DNA from 2 places in the Streptomyces sp. MAR4 CNX-425 genome. Region 2 is predicted to be linked to the other one. Evidence: riboswitches for the same ligand, from Rfam matches in the RefSeq annotation. Region 2 holds a riboswitch; the other holds the start of a gene.
The links. A riboswitch is a leader RNA that binds a small molecule or an ion and turns the genes downstream of it on or off. The one in region 2 is predicted to bind glycine.

Region 1 (10,886 bases), on a different contig from region 2:
TCCTGACGGGGGGAGTCTTCAACGCGCTCGGGATCACTCGCCAGCCCCCGAGGGGAATGGATGCGCAAACGTGATGCGATGCAGTGGATACCGTTATCCGGACATCACACCGCCGCTGAGCGGATCTTCCCCGCCCGGATAGCGGGATATGCGCGGACATAACGGGCGGGGTCCCGGAACCGGGTTCGCCGAGGGCTTTCGGCCCGGTTCTCAGAACCCGGGGGCGGGCCCGGGCTGCCAGCCGGACTGGTGGGCGCCGCCCGCGGGGTGCGGCGGCGGGTACCCGTAACCGGCCGGCGGGGCGGCCGGGCCGCCGCCGTGGGCGCCGCGGTCGAAGAACGGCCGGGCGTTGGCCCGCATCCACATCGCCACCGGCTCGTGGTCGTCGGCCAGCGCCACCGTGGAGACCGCCAGGCCCGGGGGCACGGCGGCCACCGACTCCTGCATCATCGCCTGCGCCGCGGCGACGGACTGGGGGCCGGTGTCGTAGAGGTCGATGCCGATGGCCAGGTACGGCTCGCCGAGGGCCGGCTGCACCCAGGCGCGGCAGAGCGTGCGCACCGCGGGGGTGCGGTGGGCGGTCTGGCCCAGCAGGGCGTAGAACTGCGCTACGTCCACGACCGGCTCGGAGATCCGCAGCGGGCCCGCGGGCAGCCGGTCCAGGCCGGTGGCCAGCCGGCGCAGGTCGAGCCAGGGGACGCCGACGCCGCCGCCGGCGGCGTGCGGGTCGAGCCACAGGCCCCAGCGGTCGGGGTAGAGCGCGGCGGCGATCTCGGCGCCGGCGACGGGCTCGTGCGCGCCGGTCCAGCCGCTGGCGGCCAGCTCGCGGTCGGAGCTGAAGCAGGGCGCGTAGGCGTGGCCGTCGACCTGCATGCTGCCGTACTGCGCGTCGGGCGAGTCCGGGCGGCCCTGCCAGAGCAGCATCCACACCTGCCCGGCGGCCAGCGCGGCGAGCAGCGCCTCGTACGCGTCGTACCTGCCGGGAGCCATCTGGCGGACCAGTTGGTCCACACCCGCTCCCGGCGCCGCGCTCCCGCTCGCGCCCCCGTTCACCCTCGGCCCCAACCCTTCGTCCCGTCCGCCGCCACCGCCGCCCCCGGGCGGGCGCGTACGCGTGTCCGCCCGAAGGTCATCAAACCAGCTTAGAGCCTGCCTGTGTCACCCGACCCGGATGTAGAACGGCTCGACCTTGGCCCGCATCCAGGTGATCACCGGGTCCACGGCGGCGTCGAGGAACACCAGCTGCACCTTCCACGGCACCGGCCGCGCCCCCAGCGCCCGGCCCAGCGCCTCCACCGTCGCCTGCCGGCTCTCGTCGTACGTGTCCAGCAGCTCGACCCCGATGTAGAGCTGCTCGCGGCCGCCCTCCACGCTCGCCAGCCCCCGGCGCGCGCTGCGCACCACCCCGATCCGCTCGAACTCCTCCCGGGCGACGGCCAGGAAGTCCACCGGGTCGTCCTGCCAGTCCGGCGTGAACAGCCGCACCCGGCCGCCCCGCGCCTCCCCCGGCAGCCGCGGCGCCCCCCGTTCCCGGCGGTCGCGGCACAACTCAGCCACCGCCGCCGGCGGCAGCGGCACGCCGACCGTGCCGCCCGGGTTGACCGCGATGCCGAGCTGCGGCGGCAGCCCGCGGGCGAACTCGCGGGCGGGCGCGACGGTGAACGACAGGTGCGACCCGGCCACCCGCAGGAACTCCTCCTGCGAGGAGAACACCGGCACGTACGGCGCGCCGCCGATGTCGGTCGTCGGCACGTTCAGCGACACGCTGTCCGGGCCGCCGCCCTCGGGCAGTGGCACCCACAGGCTGCTGCGGCCCAGCACCTCCAGCAGCCGCGGGGCCGCCTGCGGGTTGCCGAGGGAGGCGGCGAGCACCTCCTCCAGCTCGTTGCCGGGGAAGCCGCCGGTGGCGGGGGGCTGCGGGGAGCGGTAGTCGAAGCTCATCGGGACCAGCCAACTGTCGGGGGATGAACGTCGGCACCCTAACGGCTGCGAGCGTTCGCGGGCGAAGCCCGTACCTGCACACGGTGGAGCCCTCGCACCCACCCGACCCCGGATCAGGGAGCCCCTCTGCCATGCGTACGAACGCCACGCGTACGAACCGAACGGGCGGCCTGGCCGCCACCGTCGTCTCCGCCGTCGCCGGCGGCGCGCTCGTGCTCGGCACGGCCGGACCCGTGGCCGCCGGGCCCGCCGGGCTCACCGGGCCCCAGGCCGCCCCCGGGGGCGGCCGGAGCGCCGCCGCGGCGGGCGCCGCGGCCCCGGCCGCCGCGGACGTCGACGCCTCGACGCTGCGGCTGCTGGCGGAGCTGGGCCGGCTCACCGACACCACCGCGCGGGCCGTCGAGCGGATCCAGCGGGCCGTCGCCGACGGCGGCCGCCTCCATCCGCGCACGCTGCCCGACTACCGGTCGCCCCTGGACGCGGTGGGCGCGGCGGCGAAGACCCGGGGCCGGGTCAAGTCGATGAAGGCGCGGGAGACGACCGCGCTGGCCGAGGCGGTCGCGTCGCTGCGGACGGAGCTGGCCGGTCTGGTACGGGCCGGGGAGGCGGGCGACCGGACGGCGGTGGACGAGCGGGCGTCGGTGGCCGTGGCGGCGCTGGTGCGGGTGCTGTCGGCGGCGGCGGCCAGCGGGCTGGTGCCGGCGGGGCAGCCGCCCGGGGCCGCGGCGGCGAACGCGGCGGAGCCGCCGGAGCTGCCGGCGGGGACGGGCGCGTAGGCGGTGGGGCCCCGGGCGGCTGGCCGGGCCGGGAGTGGTCCGGCGCCGGGTGGCACGCCGGGCGGGCGCGCGCCGGAGCCGCCGGCTGCCGGACCGGGCGCACGCCCGCGGGCGGACCACGGAACCGCGGCGCCGCCGGCGCGCCCGGGCCCGCCTCCACCGGTTCCGCGCGCGGACCGCCCCGGCGCGCACCGCTCCGCGCGCGCCCTCACCTCAGCGGGCGTGCGCTGCCCGCCGTGCCCTCACCCGGCGTGCGCTCATCCGGCGTGCACTCACCCGCCGTGCCCCCGGCCGAAGCTGATCCCCCGCAGCGTCCCCGCCGCCGCCCCGTCCAGCACCAGCACCGACGCGCACCTCGCCGCCAGCCCCCCGTCGCCCGCCGCGTCCAGCAGCCGCCGGTGCGCCCACCGGTGCCGGGCGAAGGCGTACCGCGACACCGCGCGCCCGCGCGCCTCCTGCCGCTCCCGCGCCACCTCGGCCGGTATGTCCAGCACCACCACGTGCAGCCCGCGCCCGTACCGCCGGGCCTGTCCGGTCAGCCACCACCGCACCCACGGCAGCGTGCCGCAGTCGTGCACGACGAGGCTGCCGCCGGCGCGTACCGCGAGCCACAGCCGCGCGTAGTGGTCGACGCGCACCAGCGGCCGGTACAGCCCGTACGGCAGCCGCCGCCCCAGCCGGCGCGCCCAGCGTTCGCGTACGTACTGCGAGTCGATCAGCACCACCTCCGCCCGCGGCTCCGTCCGCCGCATCAGGGTGCTCTTGCCGCTCCCCGGCAGCCCGGAGATCACGACGATGTCGCCCGCCGGATATCGGAGCCGTTCCCGGGAGGCCGCCTGCTCCACCGTCACGCCGCCTCCCGCGCCCGCCCACCGCTGCCCGCCACCAGCCTGGCAACCCCGGCGGGCCCCGACAAGGACGCGTCCGGCGCAACGGAAGACGGTCTCCCAGTTCCTCGCGCCGTCCCGCGATCCCCGGCCGCGTGCAATGATGGGCCGGCCAACTCCATACCGGCCGTTCGAACCCGCGCGGGAGAGTCCCGGTGCCTCACCGCACCGGGCGCCGAAGGAGCAAGTCCTCCCTTGAATCTCTCAGGCCCCGTCACCGCGCGGGCGAGGCAGATCTGAAAAGCGGGCCGTGCCCGGCCGCAGTGCCGGCGCCGCCCCACCCAAGGTGCAAGCCACGCTCCCGCGGGATCGTGGCGAACCTCTCAGGTTCCGATGACAGATGGGGAGGACACGACCACCCCCTGTCCGGGAGCCTGACGATGACCACTGAGAGCCCTGCACCGCGCCGCACCGCGCTCGACGCCACGCACCGCGCGCTCGGCGCCACCATGACCGACTTCGCCGGCTGGGAGATGCCGCTGCGCTACGGCAGCGAGCGCGAGGAGCACGTCGCGGTGCGCACCCGCGCCGGCCTCTTCGACCTCTCCCACATGGGCGAGATCACCGTCTCCGGCCCCGGGGCCGCCGTGCTGCTGGACTACGCGCTGGTGGGCCGGCTCTCGGCGGTACGCCCCGGCCGCGCCCGGTACACGATGATCTGCCGCGAGGACGGCGGCATCCTCGACGACCTGATCGTCTACCGGCTCGCCGACGAGCAGTACATGATCGTCGCGAACGCCGCCAACGCGCAGACCGTCCTGGACGCGCTCGTCGAGCGGGCCGCCGGCTTCCCGGGCGCGGTGGTACGGGACGACCGGGACGCGTACGCCCTGATCGCCGTGCAGGGCCCGGCGGCGGCCGGCGTCCTGGGCCGGGTCACCGACGCGGACCTGGACGGGCTCAAGTACTACGCCGGGCTCCCCGGCACCGTCGCCGGCGCCGAGGCGCTCGTCGCCCGTACCGGCTACACCGGCGAGGACGGCTTCGAGCTGTTCGTACGCCCCGCGGACGCCGTCGCCGTGTGGGAGGCGCTGACCGCCGCCGGGCAGGACGACGGCCTGGTGCCGTGCGGGCTCTCCTGCCGCGACACCCTGCGGCTGGAGGCCGGCATGCCGCTGTACGGGCACGAGCTGAGCACCGCGCTCACCCCCTTCGACGCCGGCCTCGGCCGGGTCGTCAAGCTCGACAAGCCCGGCGACTTCGTCGGCCGCGAGGCCCTCGCGCGGGCCGCCGAGCGCGCCGCGGCCGAGCCGCCGCGGGTGCTGGTCGGCCTGGTCGCCGAGGGCCGGCGGGTGCCGCGGGCGGGGTACGCGGTGGTGGCCGGCGGCCACCGGATCGGCGAGGTCACCTCCGGCGCCCCCTCCCCCACCCTGGGCAAGCCGATCGCCATGGCGTACGTCGACCCCGCGCACGCCGCGCCGGGTCCGTCGGCCGCCACCGGCGTGGGCGTCGACATCCGCGGCAGCCACGAGCCGTACGAGGTCGTCGCCCTGCCGTTCTACAAGCGCCCCTGACCCTTCCGGCACCCCGCAGACCCGTTCCGGCACCCCGCGGAACCGTTCCGGCACCCCGCGAACCAGACCCGCCGGCACAACCCGACAGCCCTCCCCGGGCACAACCCCGACGAACCCCGATGAACCCCCGCACTCCCGCCCCAGGGTAGGCGGCCCCGCTGACAGCGGCGCCCCTTCCCGCCGCCCACCTCCCGATCCTGGAGAATCGCCTCATGAGCAACCCAGAGAACCTGCGCTACAGCAAGGAACACGAGTGGGTCGCGGCCGGCGACGACGGCGTCGCCACCGTCGGCATCACCGCCCACGCCGCGGACGCGCTCGGCGACGTCGTCTTCGTCCAGCTCCCCGAGGTCGGCGACACGGTCACCGCGGGCGAGCCCTGCGGCGAGCTGGAGTCGACGAAGTCCGTCTCCGACCTCTACGCACCCGTCTCCGGGGAGGTCACCGCCGCCAACGAGGCCGTCGTGTCCGACCCGGCACTGGTGAACTCCGGGCCGTTCGACGACGGCTGGCTGTTCAAGGTCCGGGTCGCGGGCGAGGCCGGCGACCTGATGTCCGCCGACGAGTACACCGCGTTCGCCGCGGGCTGAGCCCGCGCGCCGGCAGCCCGCCGCCCGCCCGTCCGCCAGCCGTCCGCCAGTCGTCCGCCCGCGTCCGTACGCCTGCCGCGCGCGTCCGTACCGCCTGCCGCCCGCGTCCGCCCTTTCCCACGGAAGGTTCCATGTCCCTTCTGAACGGCTCGCTCCACGAGGTCGACCCCGAGGTCGCCGCCGCCGTGGACGCCGAACTCAAGCGCCAGCAGTCCACCCTCGAAATGATCGCCTCGGAGAACTTCGCCCCGGTCGCCGTGCTGGAGGCGCAGGGCTCGGTCCTCACCAACAAGTACGCCGAGGGCTACCCCGGCCGCCGCTACTACGGCGGCTGCGAGCACGTCGACGTCGCCGAGGAGCTGGCCCGCGAGCGCGTCAAGGCGCTCTTCGGCGCCGAGGCCGCGAACGTCCAGCCGCACTCGGGCGCGTCGGCGAACGCGGCGGCGATGTTCGCGGTGCTGAAGCCCGGCGACACCATCCTGGGGCTGGACCTGGCCCACGGCGGGCACCTGACCCACGGCATGAAGATCAACTTCTCCGGCAAGCTGTACGACGTCGCCGCCTACCACGTCGACCCCGGGACCGGGCTGGTCGACATGGCCGAGGTCGAGCGGCTGGCCAAGGAGCGGCGGCCGAAGCTGATCGTGGCCGGCTGGTCGGCGTACCCGCGGCAGCTGGACTTCGCCGGCTTCCGCCGGATCGCCGACGAGGTCGACGCGCTGCTGCTGGTCGACATGGCGCACTTCGCCGGGCTGGTGGCCGCGGGCCTGCACCCCAACCCCGTGCCGTACGCGGACATCGTCACCACCACCACCCACAAGACGCTCGGCGGTCCGCGCGGCGGGGTCATCCTGTCCCGCCAGGCGCTCGCCAAGAAGATCAACTCGGCGGTCTTCCCCGGCCAGCAGGGCGGCCCGCTGGAGCACGTGATCGCGGCCAAGGCGGTGTCGTTCAAGGTCGCGGCGTCGGAGGAGTTCCGCGAGCGGCAGCGGCGCACGCTGGACGGCGCCCGGATCCTCGCCGAGCGGCTGCTGCGCGACGACACCCGCGCGGCCGGGGTCTCGGTGCTCTCCGGCGGTACGGACGTCCACCTCGTCCTCGTCGACCTGCGCCACTCCGAACTGGACGGCCAGCAGGCCGAGGACCGGCTCCACGAGATCGGCATCACGGTCAACCGCAACGCCGTCCCGAACGACCCGCGCCCGCCCATGGTCACCTCCGGCCTGCGCATCGGCTCCCCGGCGCTGGCCACCCGCGGCTTCACCACCGCGGACTTCGAGGAGGTCGCCGACGTCATCGCCGAGGCCCTCAAGCCGGGCTTCGACGAGACGAAGACCGCCGCCCTCGCCGCCCGGGTCACCGCCCTGGCCGAGAAGCACCCGCTGTACCCCGGCCTGTAGCCCGTACGTCCGGGGGCCCGCCGCCGTCGCGGGCCCCCGCCCGGGGCGTACGTCCCCACGAAAGGACAAAGGAGTCCCGAGTGGCAATCTCCGTCTTCGACCTCTTCTCGATCGGCATCGGCCCGTCGAGCTCCCACACCGTCGGCCCGATGCGGGCGGCCGGGATGTTCGCCCGCCGGCTGAAGAACGAGGGCCTGCTGGCCCACACCGCCGCCGTACGGGCCGAACTCTTCGGCTCCCTCGGCGCCACCGGCCACGGCCACGGCACCCCCAAGGCCGTACTCCTCGGCCTGGAGGGCCACTCGCCGCGCACCGTCGACATCGAGTGGGCCGACGGCGAGGTGGAACGCATCCGCACCACCGGCCGGCTGCACCTCCTGGGCGCCGAGATAGGACCCGACCACGAGATCCCCTTCGACGCCGGCGCCGACCTCGTCCTGCACCGCCGCCGCTCACTGCCGTACCACGCCAACGGCATGACGCTGGCCGCCTACGACGCGGACGGCGGCACGCTGCTGTCGAAGACGTACTACTCGGTGGGCGGCGGCTTCGTCGTCGACGAGGCGGCCGTCGGCGAGGACCGGATCAAACTCGACGACACCGTGCTGAAGTACCCCTTCCGCACCGCCGACGAAATGCTGCGCCGCACCCGGGAGACGGGCCTGTCGCTGTCCTCCCTGATGCTGGAGAACGAGCGGGCCTGGCGCACGGAGGCGGAGATCCGCGCCGGACTGCTGGAGATCTGGCGGGTCATGCGCGACTGCGTCGCCCGCGGCACCACCCGCGAAGGCATCCTCCCCGGCGGCCTGAAGGTCCGCCGCCGCGCCCCCGGCGAGGCCCGCCAGCTCCGCGCGGCCGGCGACCCGGCGGCGCACGCCCTGGAGTGGGTCACCCTCTACGCGATGGCCGTCAACGAGGAGAACGCCGCCGGCGGCCGCGTCGTCACCGCCCCCACCAACGGCGCGGCGGGCATCATCCCCGCGGTCCTCCACTACGCGACGGACTTCGTCCCCGGCGCCGACGACGACACCGCCGTCCGCTTCCTCCTCACGGCGGGCGCCATCGGCATGCTCTTCAAGGAGAACGCCTCCATCTCCGGCGCGGAGGTCGGCTGCCAGGGCGAGGTCGGCTCCGCCTGCTCGATGGCCGCCGGCGGCCTCGCCGAGATCCTCGGCGGCACCCCGGAGCAGGTGGAGAACGCCGCGGAGATCGGCATCGAGCACAACCTGGGCCTGACCTGCGACCCGATCGGCGGCCTGGTGCAGATCCCGTGCATCGAGCGCAACGGCATGGCGGCGGTCAAGGCGATCACCGCGGCCCGCATGGCGCTGCGCGGGGACGGGCAGCACTTCGTCTCGCTCGACAAGGCGATCAAGACGATGAAGGAGACGGGCGCGGACATGAAGGTCAAGTACAAGGAGACGGCCCGCGGCGGCCTCGCGGTCAACGTCGTGGAGTGCTGATCATATCTCCCCTGACCTGCGACTACAGATCTTTCAGAGTGGTCAGGGCCTTCCCTGCCTGTCCGGCGGGAAGTCCCGCGGAAGCCCCCGGACCGCTCTGAAAGTCCCTGAAGAGTCCCAGAGAAATCCCAGATCGGCCCGCGGTTGTCCGCCCCTCGAAGTCCTCCAGCGAGCCGCCGCGGTGCAGACCACGCCGTCGGAGTCGGGGCTGCCGTCGCCAGGGAGATCTGGCCGGGACTGTCCCCTCGCCTCCGCTCGGTCCGCGCGCGAGAGCGACCCGGCACAGCCGGAGCTTCCGCAGGGCCGCCGGCCCGGGCTTGGCCGGTCCCGCTTACCGGCCGTACAGCGTGGGCAGGTCCGCGAGGAGGATGTCTTCGCGGTGGTCGGCGAGCTCGATCAGGTCGGGGTAGAAGCCGTGCAGGGAGTACAGGGCCAGTACGGTGCCGGTGATGTCGTGGCCCTGGTCGGCGAGCAGGGTGCGGATGTGTTCGAGGCGTTGGAGGTCGCCGGTGCCGCGGCGCGCTGCGGTCGCTTTGGCCTCGCCCAGCAGGGCGATGCGGGTGCGCGGTGACTGCGGACGTTCGCCGGCGGCCAGGGCGATGACGTCGACCTCGTGTTTGGTACGGGCGGCCGGGTCGGCCACCTCAGTGGTGCCAACCGGTCCCGGCAGCCCGCCGGGCAGCAGCGGGTGGGCGTAGCGGCGGGTGAAGTCGCGGGCCAGGTCCTCGAAGTGCGGACCGACGATCTTGGAGTTGAAGGTGGGGGCGGCCTGCTGCCAGACCTGTTCGGCGAAGCCCTGCTCGACAGCTGCCGCCTGGGGCAGGGTGATGAGCTGGTTGAAGCGGATGACCGGGTCGGCGAGGGTGATGACCGGGTGCCGGGTGCGCAGGATGTCCTGTTCACGGCGGATGTAGCCGGTCGATTCCAGGACGCCCAGCGGGTGGGCGACGGCGTTGCGGGGGCGCTCCAGCGCGGCGCCGATCTTGCTGGGGGTGGTGGCGCCCTGGGCGATCGCGGTGAGGATGTCGTAATAGAGCGTGTGCTGGGTGATCCGTGGGTCCTCGCGCAGCAGGTATTCGGTCTCGGCGCGGGAGTAGACGGCACGGCCCGGGTCGAGCAGGGTCCTGCTCAGCCAGGTGTCGAAGCCGCCGTCGGGGTGCGGCCGGGCGGCCACCGAGCGGTAGCCGGGTGCGCCGCCGAGGACGGCGTGCACCTTCAGCGCGGTCTGCGGGTCGTCGATCTGCCAGAAGGCGCGGCTGTCGCGGTAGTCGAAGGGGCCGAGCCGCAGGTCGACCACGGCGCGGCCGCGCAGCGGCTTGGTGCCGGAGAGCAGTTCGTGCATGACGCTCAGCGCCGAGCCGCACATGATCAGCCTTGGGCCCGGGCCCGCGCCCGGCGCGGCCCGGCGCTGGCGTTCGTCATAGATCTGCTGGAGCAGTCCCGGAATCTCCGGCGAATGCTGCAGCAGATACGGCAGCTCGTCGATCACCAGCAGTGGGTACGTCGAGCGGGAGGTCACGTCCAGGGCACTGGCCAGTACGTCGCGCCAGTCGGTCAGCCGCAGACTGCCCGCGCGCAGGCCGGCATGGGCGGCGACCGTATCGGCGAACCGCTGGATCGCCGGCAGCCGCCCCTCCTCCCGCACGGCTGTCATGTACAGCCCCCCGGCCTGCTCGGACAGAGCCTGCAGCAGGTACGACTTCCCGTGCCGCCGACGCCCGGACACAATGCCCAGCCGCATAGCCGGATCCGGATCGGTCAGGAAGTCCGTCAGCAGACCCCACTCGCGGTCCCGGTCGACCACATCGCCCGGCTTGACCAGCACTCCGCTCGGCATCCGACCTCCACCATGTCGAGTGCTACAGATTTCGTCTAAGTCTACTTCGACGAAATCCGTCACACCACAGATAGCCGGCCGGCGACCCCCGCACAGGTCGCGGTGACGACTGCCGGATTCGTATCGGCGCAATCCCTCATCAGTGATCCGCGGTTGGCTCTCATGATCCGGCACGGCACACTGTCGACCAGTAACGTTCATGCGCCGCACCAGCACCGATCGGCCGGCCACGCTGTCCGCAACAGCAACAGGCAACGGGGAGGTGCGAGTGGACGGCGACGGCACCCCGATGGAGCGGCTGCGGGCTTTGGACCATCTGAGCCCGCGTGCGGCCGCCAAGGCATGGGGCGTACCGGCCAAGGACGTCAGCCGGGTCGCCACACAGATCACGTACGTCCGGGAAGGAATGTGGGGTGGGCTCGCCCGGGACCGCCCGCGGTGTCCTGCGCCGGTCACCTCGTTCTACGGCTTCCCGTGC
Region 2 (10,886 bases):
TGCTGGCCGGCGCGGCCGAGGCCGAGGGCCCCGGCGTACGCCTGGTGGTCGACGACGCCGCCGACGCCGGCACCGGCGGCACCGGCGGCCCGCGCACCTCGACGAGCTTCGCGGACGACGGCCGGGTACGCGACCGCGACCTGCAACGCATCGTCAACGGGCTCTGGCTCGCCGGCGCCGAGGCGGTCTCCGTCAACGGCCGCCGGCTCACCGCGCTGTCCGCGATCCGCGCGGCCGGGGACGCCATCCTCGTCGACAACCGCCCGCTGGCGCCGCCGTACACCGTCCTGGCCATCGGCGACGGCGAGCGGCTGCTGGAGCGGTTCCGGGAGAACGCCGACGGCCGCTACCTGGACGTACTCGAAGACAACTACGGCATCCGGGCCGGGATCTCCGCGCGCGACGACCTCCGGCTCCCGGCCGCCCCCGGCCTGTCCGTACGCCACGCAGAACCGAAGGAGAACACCCCCTCGTGATCGCCGTACTGGGCCTCGTCGCGGGAATCGTCATGGGCCTCGTCGTCCAGCCCGTGGTGCCGGCGGGCCTGGAGCCGTACCTGCCCATCGCCGTCGTCGCCGCGCTCGACGCGGTCTTCGGCGCGCTGCGGGCCATGCTCGACGGGATCTTCGACGACAAGGTCTTCGTGGTGTCGTTCCTCTCGAACGTCGTCGTGGCCGCGCTGATCGTCTTCCTGGGCGACAAGCTGGGCGTCGGCGCGCAGCTGTCGACGGGCGTCGTGGTGGTGCTGGGCATCCGGATCTTCTCCAACGCCGCCGCCATCCGGCGGCACGTCTTCCAGGCGTGAGGCCCGTGTCCGACGAGACCCCTCCGAAGTCCCCCCGCCCCGGCGACCCGCCCGCCGCGTACCCGCAGGGCACGCCCGGCGCGCCGCCCACGCCGCCGCGCCCGCCCGCGCCCCGGCGGGAGCCGCCCGCGGACCGTCCCCGGCAGCAGCAGGGCCAGCCGCCGCAGCCGCCGCGCCGGGCGCCCCTGCGGCGGCCCGACGCGCCGCCGCAGCCGCCCGCCCAGCCGCCCGCGCAGGAGCGCCCGTCCGCCCAGCGGCCGCCGCAGGCCGGGCAACGCCCCGCCGCGCCGCCGCCCGCCGCGCCGCCGCCCCCGGCCCCCGCCGCCCGGGCGCGCCGCGCCCCCGGCCCGCCCGCCCCGCCGGAGCCCGTGCTCGGCGCCGGCCGCCGCCGCCTGGCCGGCGCCGTGTGGCCGCCCCGGCTGACCCGCTCCCAGCTGATCGTCGCCCTGCTGCTGTTCGTGCTCGGCCTCGGCCTGGCCATCCAGGTCCGCTCCACCGGCGAGTCCAGCGCGCTGCGCGGCGCCCGCCAGGAGGACCTGGTCCGCATCCTCGACGAGCTGGACGACCGCACCCAGCGGCTGGAGGACGAGCGCGAGGAGCTGGAGGACCAGAAGGCGGAGCTGGAGAACAGCTCCGACCAGGCGGAGGAGGCCCGCCGGCAGACGGAGGCGAAGGAGCGCGAACTCGGCGTGCTGGCCGGCACCGTCGCGGCCGAGGGGCCGGGCATCGAGATCACCCTCCGTGGTCCCGCGGGGGCGGTCGAGGCGGACATGCTGCTCGACACCATCCAGGAGCTGCGTGCCGCCGGCGCCGAGGCGATCCAGATCAACGGCGTGCGCGTGGTCGCCGGTACGCACTTCGCCGCCGCCGGCGAGAACGACGTGTCCATCGACGGCCGCCGGGTCTCCCAGCCGTACGTCTTCCGCGTGATCGGCCGCCCCGAGGACCTGGAGCCCGCGCTGAACATCCCCGGTGGGGTGGTTCAGACCATGGAGGAGGAGCAGGTTACGGTGTCCATCGAACCCCGGGACACGGTCATCGTGGACGCCTTGCGGCGGGCGAAGTCGCCTGACTACGCTCGGTCGTCGTCGTGACCTCAAGGTTATGGGGGGTCGACGCATCGGCTGCGGTTGCGTAAGGGAAACTGTCCGGGGGTTGTGGACGTTCAGTGAATGTCCGGTGCCGCTGATGCGCGTGTCGAGTGACCTGCTCGAACATGGGCCTGTCCGACGGTCAAGGGGAAATCGCCCGTGAAGTTGTTCGCTAAGTTGTTCGGGAGGGGCTCGGCGGAACGGCCGGGTCGGCACCGTGCCGCGTCCCAGGGCGGCGAGGCCGGCGAGCGTGCCTTGTACCGGGATCAGGCGCCTCCGCCGTCCGGCGACATTTCGGGTGGTCAGGGCGAGTCTTATGTTGACCCTGCCGCGTCGGGCCGCATAGGTTTCGGGGAACCATCAACCTCAAGTGCGGGTGGAGGGTTCGCCCCAGGCCCGCACGCGCCCGACTCCGCTGCGGGCGCTCCGCAGCAGGAGGCTCAGTCCATGGACCTGCCGGTGTGCAACAGGTGCGGGGCCCGGAACGCCCAGGCGAGCCGGTTCTGCTCCAACTGCGGCGCCCCCCTGCGCGCCGGAGCGGCCGAGCGCCCGTCGGAGACCACCACCACGATCTCCATCTCGGGCCTGGAGGCGTACGAGGCCGAGGTCGCCGCCGGGGGCGGCGGCCAGGCGCTGCCGTCGCTGTCGCCCGAGGCGCAGGCGGCCGTCGACGCGCTGCCGCCCGGCTCCGCGCTGCTCGTCGTCCGCCGCGGCCCCAACTCCGGCGCTCGGTTCCTGCTGGACAGCGAGCTGACCACGGTCGGGCGCCACCCGCAGAGCGACATCTTCCTGGACGACGTCACGGTCTCCCGGCGGCACGTGGAGTTCCGCCGGATGCCGGACGGACGGTTCTCCGTCGCCGACGTCGGCAGCCTCAACGGCACGTACGTCAACCGTGAGCGGATCGACGAGAGCGAGCTGACCAGCGGGGACGAGGTGCAGATCGGAAAGTTCCGGCTGGTCTTCTTCGCCAGTCGGCACGCCGCCTGACCGGCGGGAGCACACGACCACGGGACGGAAGCGATGGGCGACACCCCGAGAGGCGGCACCGCCGCCCCGCCAGCGGACCGGCCGGACCGGCGTCCGGAGCGCGACCGGCAGTTGAGTATCGGGGGTGTCCTCGCCGTGCTGCGCGAGGAGTTCCCCGAGGTCACGATCTCCAAGATCCGCTTCCTGGAGTCCGAGGGCCTGGTGGAGCCGCAGCGCTCGCCGGGCGGCTATCGCAAGTTCGGCACGGCCGACGTTGAGCGGCTGGCCCGGATCCTGCGGTTGCAGCGGGATCACTACCTGCCGCTGAAGGTCATCCGCGAGCAGCTGGACGCGGAGGCCGCCGAGTCCGCGGCCGGCGCCCCGGCGGGCGCCGGCGCGGCCGCGGAGCCGCCCCACGACCCCCGCGTCGACCGCGCGACCCTCCTGCGCACCGCCGCCGTGGGCGAGGAGGAGCTGGCGTCCTGGGAGGAGTTCGGCCTCGTCGCCCCGGACGCCGACGGGCTCTACGACGCGGACGCCGCCGCCGTCGCCCGCCTCGTCGCCGAGCTCGGCAGCTACGGGCTCCAGGCCCGCCATCTGCGTGGCCTGAAGGCCGCCGCCGACCGCGATGCCGGCCTGGTCGAACAGGTCGTCGGCCCGCTGCGGCGGCACCGCAGCCCGCAGACGCGGGCGCACGCGGAATCCACGGCAGAACGCCTGATCGAGCTGTCCGCGCGGCTGCACGCGACCCTCGTACGGTCCTCGCTGCGGGTGGCCGGCGGCTGACCGGTCCCGTGCTCGACTACCCAAAACCGCCGGGGTCGGCCTAGGGTTGCTGTGTGAACGAGCTCGACGTTGTGGGTGTCCGGGTGGAAATGCCCTCGAACCAACCGATCGTTCTCCTGCGCGAAGTGGGCGGCGACCGGTACCTCCCCATCTGGATCGGTCCGGGGGAGGCGACGGCGATCGCCTTCGCGCAGCAGGGCATGACCCCCGCGCGCCCGCTGACCCATGACCTGTTCAAGAACGTGCTGGACGCGGTCGGCCAGGAGCTCGCCGAGGTCCGGATCACGGACCTGCGGGAAGGCGTGTTCTACGCCGAGCTGGTGTTCTCCGGCGGCACCGAGGTGAGCGCCCGCCCGTCCGACGCCATCGCCCTCGCCCTGCGCACCGGCACGCCGATCTACGGCAGCGAAGGAGTGCTCAACGACGCCGGTATCTCGATCCCGGACGAGCAGGAGGACGAGGTGGAGAAGTTCCGCGAGTTCCTCGACCAGATCACGCCCGAGGACTTCGGTACGAACCCCCAGTGACAGCCGCCCGCGGTGGTCCGCCCGGGCCTACCGCACGGGCGCCGCGGGCAAACCACCCGTAGGGTGATGAGCACCCGGCGTGCCCCGTGTGGCGTTCGTTGACGCGCCCGGGGCGACTGCCTACCGTCGGGAGGCAGGTCAGGGAGCGGGAGGTCGGCGTGGTGGTCACGGGCGGCGGGAGATCGGCCGGAGGGGGCGGAGCTGTTCCGCTTTACGGTCACGGCGCGGAGCCCGCGAGGCAGGGGCAGCCACCGGCCGCCCCCGCGGATCCGGACGAGGTCGGCTACCGGGGCCCCGCCGCGTGCGCCGCGGCCGGCATCACCTACCGCCAGCTCGACTACTGGGCCCGCACCGGCTTGGTCGAGCCCGGCGTCCGCCCCGCGCACGGCTCGGGCACCCAGCGGCTCTACGGCGCCCGCGACGTCGTCGTACTCAAGATCGTGAAGCGGCTGCTGGACGCCGGGGTCTCGCTCCAGAGCATCCGGACCGCCGTCCGGCACCTGCGCGCCGCCGACGCCGCGGACCTGCGCCGGATGACGCTCATCAGCGACGGCGCCACGGTCTACGAGTGCACCTCCCCGCACGAGGTCGTCGAGCTGCTCCAGGGCGGCCAGGGCATCTTCGGCATCGCCGTCGGGGTGGTCTTCAGCGACGTGCAGGCGGACCTCGCGCAGCTGCACGCGGAGCGCGTCGACACCGGCGAGACGCTGGTCGGGCGCAACGCCGCCGACGAGCTGGCCCGGCGCCGCAGCCGCGCCGGCTGACCCCCGGGGCGTACGCGCCGCGCCCGTCCCCGGCCCGTACGCCCGCCGCCGGGCCGATGTCGTACCCATGAGGGACCATTCGAGCGTGAGAAGAGCGCCGTCGGTCCTGCACCTGGACATGGACGCGTTCTACGCCGCCGTCGAGCAGGCCGCCAAGCCGAGCCTGAAGGGCAAGGCCGTGATCGTCGGCGGCCTCGGCCCGCGCGGCGTGGTGGCCACCGCGTCGTACGAGGCCCGCGTCTTCGGGGTGCACTCGGCAATGGCCATGGGCATGGCCCGCCGGCTCTGTCCGAACGCCGCGTTCCTCATCCCCCGCTTCCGGCTCTACCAGCAGGTCAGCGGGCAGGTCATGGCGCTGCTCGGCGCGCTGTCACCGCTGGTGGAGCCGCTGAGCCTGGACGAGGCGTTCGTCGACCTCGAAGCCGGCGGGACGCCCGCGGAGGAGACCGCGCTGCGGGGCGTGGCCGCGCGGCTGCGCGCGGACATCCGCGCCGTCACCGGCCTGACCGGGTCCGTCGGGCTCGCCGCCTCCAAGATGCTCGCCAAGGTCGCCTCCGAGCTGGCCAAGCCGGACGGCCTCGTCGTCGTCCCGCCGGGCGGCGAGCGGGCGCTGCTGGGGCCCATGAGCGTGCGTACGCTGCCGGGCGTGGGCCCCGCGACGGCGGACGCGCTGCGCCGCGCCGGGATCACCACGGTCGCGGAGGTCACCGAGGCCGGCGAGGACGAGATGGTGCGGCTGCTGGGCCGGGCGCACGGCACCGGGATTCACGTCATGGCGCTGGGGGTGGACGAGCGGCCGGTGGTCGCGGACCGGGACGCCAAGTCCGTCTCCGTCGAGGACACCTTCGACGTCGACCTCACCGACCGGACCCGCATCCGCACGGAGGTCGAGCGGCTGGCGCGGCGGTGCGTGGAGCGGCTGCGCCGCGCGGGCCGCTCCGGCCGCACGGTGGTCCTGAAGGTCCGGCGGTTCGACTTCTCCACCCTCACCCGCTCCGAGACCCTGCGCGGGCCCACCGACGACCCCGCCGTGGTCACCGAGGCGGCGCTGCGGCTGCTGGACGGGGTGGAGACGGCCGCCGGGGTGCGGCTGCTGGGTGTCGGCGTGAGCGGGCTCGCGGACTTCACGCAGGAGGACCTGTTCGCGCAGGCCGGCCAGGCGCCGGAGGTGGCGCACGGGCCGGTGGACGCCGACGGCCCGGTGGCGCAGCCGCCGCCCGGGCCGCCCCCGCCGCCCGCCGCGGCGGAGCCGGAGCCGGCGGCGCCGCGGTGGCTGCCGGGGCTGGACGTGCGCCACGCCGAGCACGGCCCGGGGTGGGTGCAGGGCAGCGGCGTGGGCCGGGTCACGGTGCGGTTCGAGGTGCCGGGCTCGGCGCCCGGGCGGGTGCGTACGTTCCCCGCCGACGACCCGGCGCTGGCGCCGGCGGACCCGCTGCCGCTGGTGCCCGGCGGGTGATCAGTCGTCCGGCCCGGCGACCTCGCCGAAGTCGCGGTCCTGCGGCTGGTGGGGCTGCGGGTCCTGCGGGCGGGTCTTGGCGACGTCCGGGGGCAGCGCCATGCCGTAGTGCTGGTAGAGCTGGAGCTCCTGGCCGGGGGAGAGGTGCCGGCCGACGCCGAAGCCCGGCGCGTCCTTGATCAGCTCCCGGTCGAACGGCACCCGCAGCCCCTCGTCGGCCAGCTCGCTCGGCCCGAGCGGCACGAACGCGTCGCGGTGGAACAGGCCCGTGCGCACCGCCGCCCACTGCGGCGCTCCGGTGGCGTCGTCGAGGTACACCTCGTCGACGGTCCCGAGCTTCTCGCCGTTCCCGTCGTACGCGCGCACGCCGATCAGGCTCCGGGGGTCGATGTCGGTCTGCACGGCGCCTCCTGACGTCTCGGTACAGCTCCGCTGCCTCCACGTAACGGCACAACGTGCCCGGCGGCCACTCGGCGGGCGCCGGGCGGGCGCACCGGCCGCGGCGCCCGCGCCGGGCTGCGCGGGCGCCTGCGCTGGTACGCTGACCGTGGCTGCAGACCCCGTGCGGGAGAGTCCTCCGCCCGCCAGCCGGAGGCGCCGAAGGAGCAACTCCTCCCCGGAATCTCTCAGGCCCCCGTACCGCACGGACGAGGTCACTCTGGAAAGCAGGGCGGGCCGCACGCGGCCCCTCCTCACCGACGGTGCAAGCCGGCGCCCCGAAGCGGGCCGGCGGTGAAGCTCTCAGGTCCGGATGACAGAGGGGGAGGCCGTACGGGTGCCCGGCCCAGGGGTATCCGCGAAGGTCCGCGCGACCAGGAGGCCCCTTGTCTGAGACGAACGCCCACCGCACGCCGCTCGCCGCGCTGGAGCGCGGCACCTCCTTCGAGCAGCGCCACATCGGCCCGGACGCGGGCGACCGGGCCAAGATGCTCGCCCAGGTCGGCTACGGCTCGCTGGACGAGCTGACCGCGGCCGCCGTGCCCGGCCCGATCAAGGGCACCGGCGACGTCACGCTCCCCGCGGCCCGCTCCGAGGCGGGGGTGCTGGCCGAGCTGCGCGCCCTGGCGGCCCGCAACGAGGTGCTGACCTCCATGATCGGCCTCGGCTACCACGGCACCCACACGCCGCCCGTCATCCTGCGCAACGTCATGGAGAACCCCGCCTGGTACACGGCGTACACCCCGTACCAGCCGGAGATATCCCAGGGCCGGCTGGAGGCGCTGCTCAACTTCCAGACCGTCGTCGCCGACCTCACCGGGCTGCCCACCGCCGGCGCCTCGCTGCTCGACGAGGCCACCGCCGCCGCCGAGGCGATGGCGCTGTCCCGGCGGGTCGGCAAGGTCAAGGACGGCGTCTTCCTCGTCGACGCCGAGACCCTCCCGCAGACCGTCGCGGTGCTGCGCACCCGCGCCGAGCCGGCCGGCGTCGAGGTCGTCGTCGCCGACCTCGCCGACGGCATCCCGGGGGACGTCGCGGAGCGCGGCGTCTTCGGCGTGCTGCTCCAGTACCCGGGCGCCTCCGGCGTCGTACGGGACCTCGCGCCCGTCATCGGGCGGGCGCACGAGCTGGGCGCCGTCGTCACCGTCGCCGCCGACCTGCTCGCGCTCACCCTGCTGTCGTCGCCCGGCGCGCTCGGCGCCGACATCGCGGTCGGCTCCAGCCAGCGCTTCGGGGTCCCGATGGGCTTCGGCGGGCCGCACGCCGGCTACATGTCCGTACGCTCGACGTTCGCGCGCAGCCTGCCCGGGCGGCTCGTCGGCGTCTCCAGGGACGCGGACGGGGCGCAGGCGTACCGGCTCGCCCTCCAGACGCGCGAGCAGCACATCCGCCGCGAGAAGGCCACCAGCAACATCTGCACCGCGCAGGTGCTGCTGGCGGTGATGGCCTCGATGTACGCCGTCCACCACGGCCCCGACGGCCTGGCGGCCATCGCCCGGCGCACCCACCGCTACGCCGCGGTCCTCGCCGCGGGCCTGCGGGCCGGCGGCGCCGACGTGGTGCACGACGCGTTCTTCGACACGGTCACCGTCCGGGTCCCCGGCCGGGCCGCCGAGGTCACCGCCCGCGCCCGCAACGCCGGCGTCAACCTCCGCCTCGCCGACGCCGACCACGTCGGCATCTCCTGCGACGAGACCACCGTCCGCGACCACCTGGCCGTCGTCTGGGACGCGTTCGGAGTCCCCGGGCAGGACGTCGGGGAGCTGGACGCGGCCACCGCCGACGCGCTGCCCGCCGCTCTGCTGCGCGCCGACGAGTACCTGACCCACCCCGTCTTCCACCGGCACCGCTCCGAGACCGCCCTCCTGCGCTACCTGCGGACGCTCGCCGACCGGGACTACGCGCTGGACCGCGGCATGATCCCGCTCGGCTCCTGCACGATGAAGCTCAACGCGACCGCCGAGATGGAGGCCGTCACCTGGCCCGAGTTCGCCGGTCTGCACCCCTTCGCGCCCGCCGACCAGGCCGAGGGCTATCTGACCCTGATCCGCGAGCTGGAGGAGGGCCTGGCCGCCGTCACCGGCTACGACAAGGTGTCCCTCCAGCCCAACGCCGGCTCCCAGGGCGAGCTGGCGGGCCTGCTGGCCGTACGGGCGTACCACCGCGCCAACGGCGACGAGGGCCGCACCGTCTGCCTCATCCCCTCCTCCGCGCACGGCACGAACGCCGCCTCCGCGGTGATGGCGGGCATGCGGGTCGTGGTCGTGAAGACCGCGGAGAACGGCGAGGTCGACGCGGACGACCTGCGCGCGAAGATCGAGCAGCACGGCGCCGAGCTGGCCGTGCTCATGGTCACCTACCCCTCCACGCACGGCGTGTTCGAGGAGCACATCACGGAGATCTGCGACGCCGTGCACGCCGCCGGCGGCCAGGTGTACGTGGACGGGGCCAACCTCAACGCGCTCGTCGGCCTCGCCGGCCCCGGGCGGTTCGGCGGCGACGTCTCGCATCTGAACCTGCACAAGACGTTCTGCATCCCGCACGGCGGCGGCGGCCCCGGCGTCGGCCCGGTCGCGGTCCGCGAGCACCTCGCCCCGTACCTGCCGAACCACCCGCTGCAACCCGCCGCCGGGCCGGAGACGGGCGTCGGCCCGGTCTCCGCGGCGCCGTGGGGCTCGGCCGGCATCCTGCCGATCTCCTGGGCGTACATGAAGCTCATGGGCGACGGCGGCCTGCGGCGCGCGAGCCAGGTCGCGGTGCTCGGCGCCAACTACGTGGCCAAGCGGCTGGAGCCGCACTTCCCGGTGCTGTACACCGGCCCGGGCGGGCTCGTCGCGCACGAGTGCATCGTCGACGTCCGGCCGCTGACCAAGGCGACCGGGGTGACCATCGACGACGTGGCCAAGCGGCTCATCGACTACGGCTTCCACGCCCCGACGATGTCGTTCCCGGTGGCCGGGACGCTGATGATCGAGCCGACCGAGAGCGAGGACCTGGCCGAGCTCGACCGGTTCTGCGAGGCGATGATCGCGATCCGCCGGGAGATCGACCGGGTCGGTTCGGGGGAGTGGGACAAGGACGACAATCCGCTGGTCGGCGCGCCGCACACCGCGGCGCAGCTGGCGGGGGAGTGGCCGCACCCGTACGGGCGGGACGAGGCGGTCTTCCCGGCCGGGGTCACGCCCGCGGACAAGTACTGGCCGCCGGTGCGCCGGATCGACGGCGCCTACGGCGACCGCAACCTGGTCTGCTCCTGCCCCCCGCTGGACGAATACGACGCCTGACGTGCGGCCGCGTGCGTACCGCGCCCGGTCCGGCGCCCGCGCCGGGCCGGGTGGCGTGCGGGGCGCGTGCCGGAGTGCGGGGACCCCGCCGGTGTGCGCCGGCGGAGTCCGCCGGGCCGGTCACGCGCCCGGGTCGGTCACGCACCCGGGCCGGTCCGGGCCGGGTGCGCCGGTCAGGCCGCCGCGGTCACGTCGTCGGCGTTCGGCGGCCGGTGCGGCGCGATGATCCGGCCGTCGGGCAGCAGTTCGCCGGTGTCCTCGAACAGCAGAACGCCGTTGCAGAGCAGGCTCCAGCCCTGCTCCGGATGGTGCGCCACCGGGCGCGCCGCCTCCCGGTCGGTGGACTGGGCGGTCGGGCAGGGTGGCTGGTGCTGGCACATGGCTGGGTACTCTCGCTGGTTCTGGGTCTCGGTCCTGCGGTCTGCAGATGTCATCGCCGCCCCCGTGTCGACTCGTTCCGCAACCAGTGTTCCCCCGCGAGGCTCAATCCGCAGGGATTTACCGGCAGGTGGTCTCCCGGGGCAGAAGACGCATCACCCTCGCGGGCGGTTGCCCGGCGCCAGACCATCCTTTCGGGGGGCGCGCCCCCCGGGAGTGGACTAGTCCACAGCGGTGATCAGACCGTGACCTCGCCGTGATCAGGCGGAGGAGCCGAGGAGCCGCGCCGCCGCCAGCCGGTCGCGCAGCGCGGGCAGCAGGTCGCCGGCGCGGTGCGCGCGGTGGGCGCGGATGCCGGGGGGCGCGGGCGCCAGCGGCACCAGCAGAT

Region 1: it holds a riboswitch for glycine, as region 2 does, so the genes downstream of both, gcvT (glycine cleavage system aminomethyltransferase GcvT) here and gcvP (aminomethyl-transferring glycine dehydrogenase) in region 2, are expected to answer to the same signal.

The regions. Positions count from the first base shown of each region.
Region 1 covers NZ_JBMDLF010000009.1:162,399-173,284, reverse strand. Annotated here, with positions in the region: gene ACHZ99_RS24390 (enhanced serine sensitivity protein SseB C-terminal domain-containing protein) at 211-990, opposite strand; gene ACHZ99_RS24385 (enhanced serine sensitivity protein SseB) at 1,159-1,941, opposite strand; gene ACHZ99_RS24380 (hypothetical protein) at 2,073-2,717, shown strand; gene ACHZ99_RS24375 (AAA family ATPase) at 2,990-3,568, opposite strand; glycine riboswitch at 3,737-3,834, shown strand; gene gcvT (glycine cleavage system aminomethyltransferase GcvT) at 3,985-5,118, shown strand; gene gcvH (glycine cleavage system protein GcvH) at 5,331-5,708, shown strand; gene glyA (serine hydroxymethyltransferase) at 5,840-7,108, shown strand; gene ACHZ99_RS24355 (L-serine ammonia-lyase) at 7,189-8,571, shown strand; gene ACHZ99_RS24350 (AAA family ATPase) at 8,903-10,408, opposite strand; gene ACHZ99_RS24345 (helix-turn-helix domain-containing protein) at 10,608-10,886, shown strand, end outside.
Region 2 covers NZ_JBMDLF010000006.1:328,649-339,534, reverse strand. Annotated here, with positions in the region: gene ACHZ99_RS19305 (DUF881 domain-containing protein) at 1-476, shown strand, start outside; gene ACHZ99_RS19300 (small basic family protein) at 473-805, shown strand; gene ACHZ99_RS19295 (DUF881 domain-containing protein) at 991-1,899, shown strand; gene ACHZ99_RS19290 (FHA domain-containing protein) at 2,056-2,886, shown strand; gene ACHZ99_RS19285 (MerR family transcriptional regulator) at 2,920-3,651, shown strand; gene ACHZ99_RS19280 (bifunctional nuclease family protein) at 3,705-4,178, shown strand; gene ACHZ99_RS19275 (MerR family transcriptional regulator) at 4,337-4,942, shown strand; gene ACHZ99_RS19270 (DNA polymerase IV) at 5,028-6,398, shown strand; gene ACHZ99_RS19265 (PRC-barrel domain-containing protein) at 6,399-6,800, opposite strand; glycine riboswitch at 6,954-7,050, shown strand; gene gcvP (aminomethyl-transferring glycine dehydrogenase) at 7,223-10,120, shown strand; gene ACHZ99_RS19255 (DUF5999 family protein) at 10,294-10,500, opposite strand; gene ACHZ99_RS19250 (hypothetical protein) at 10,759-10,886, opposite strand, start outside.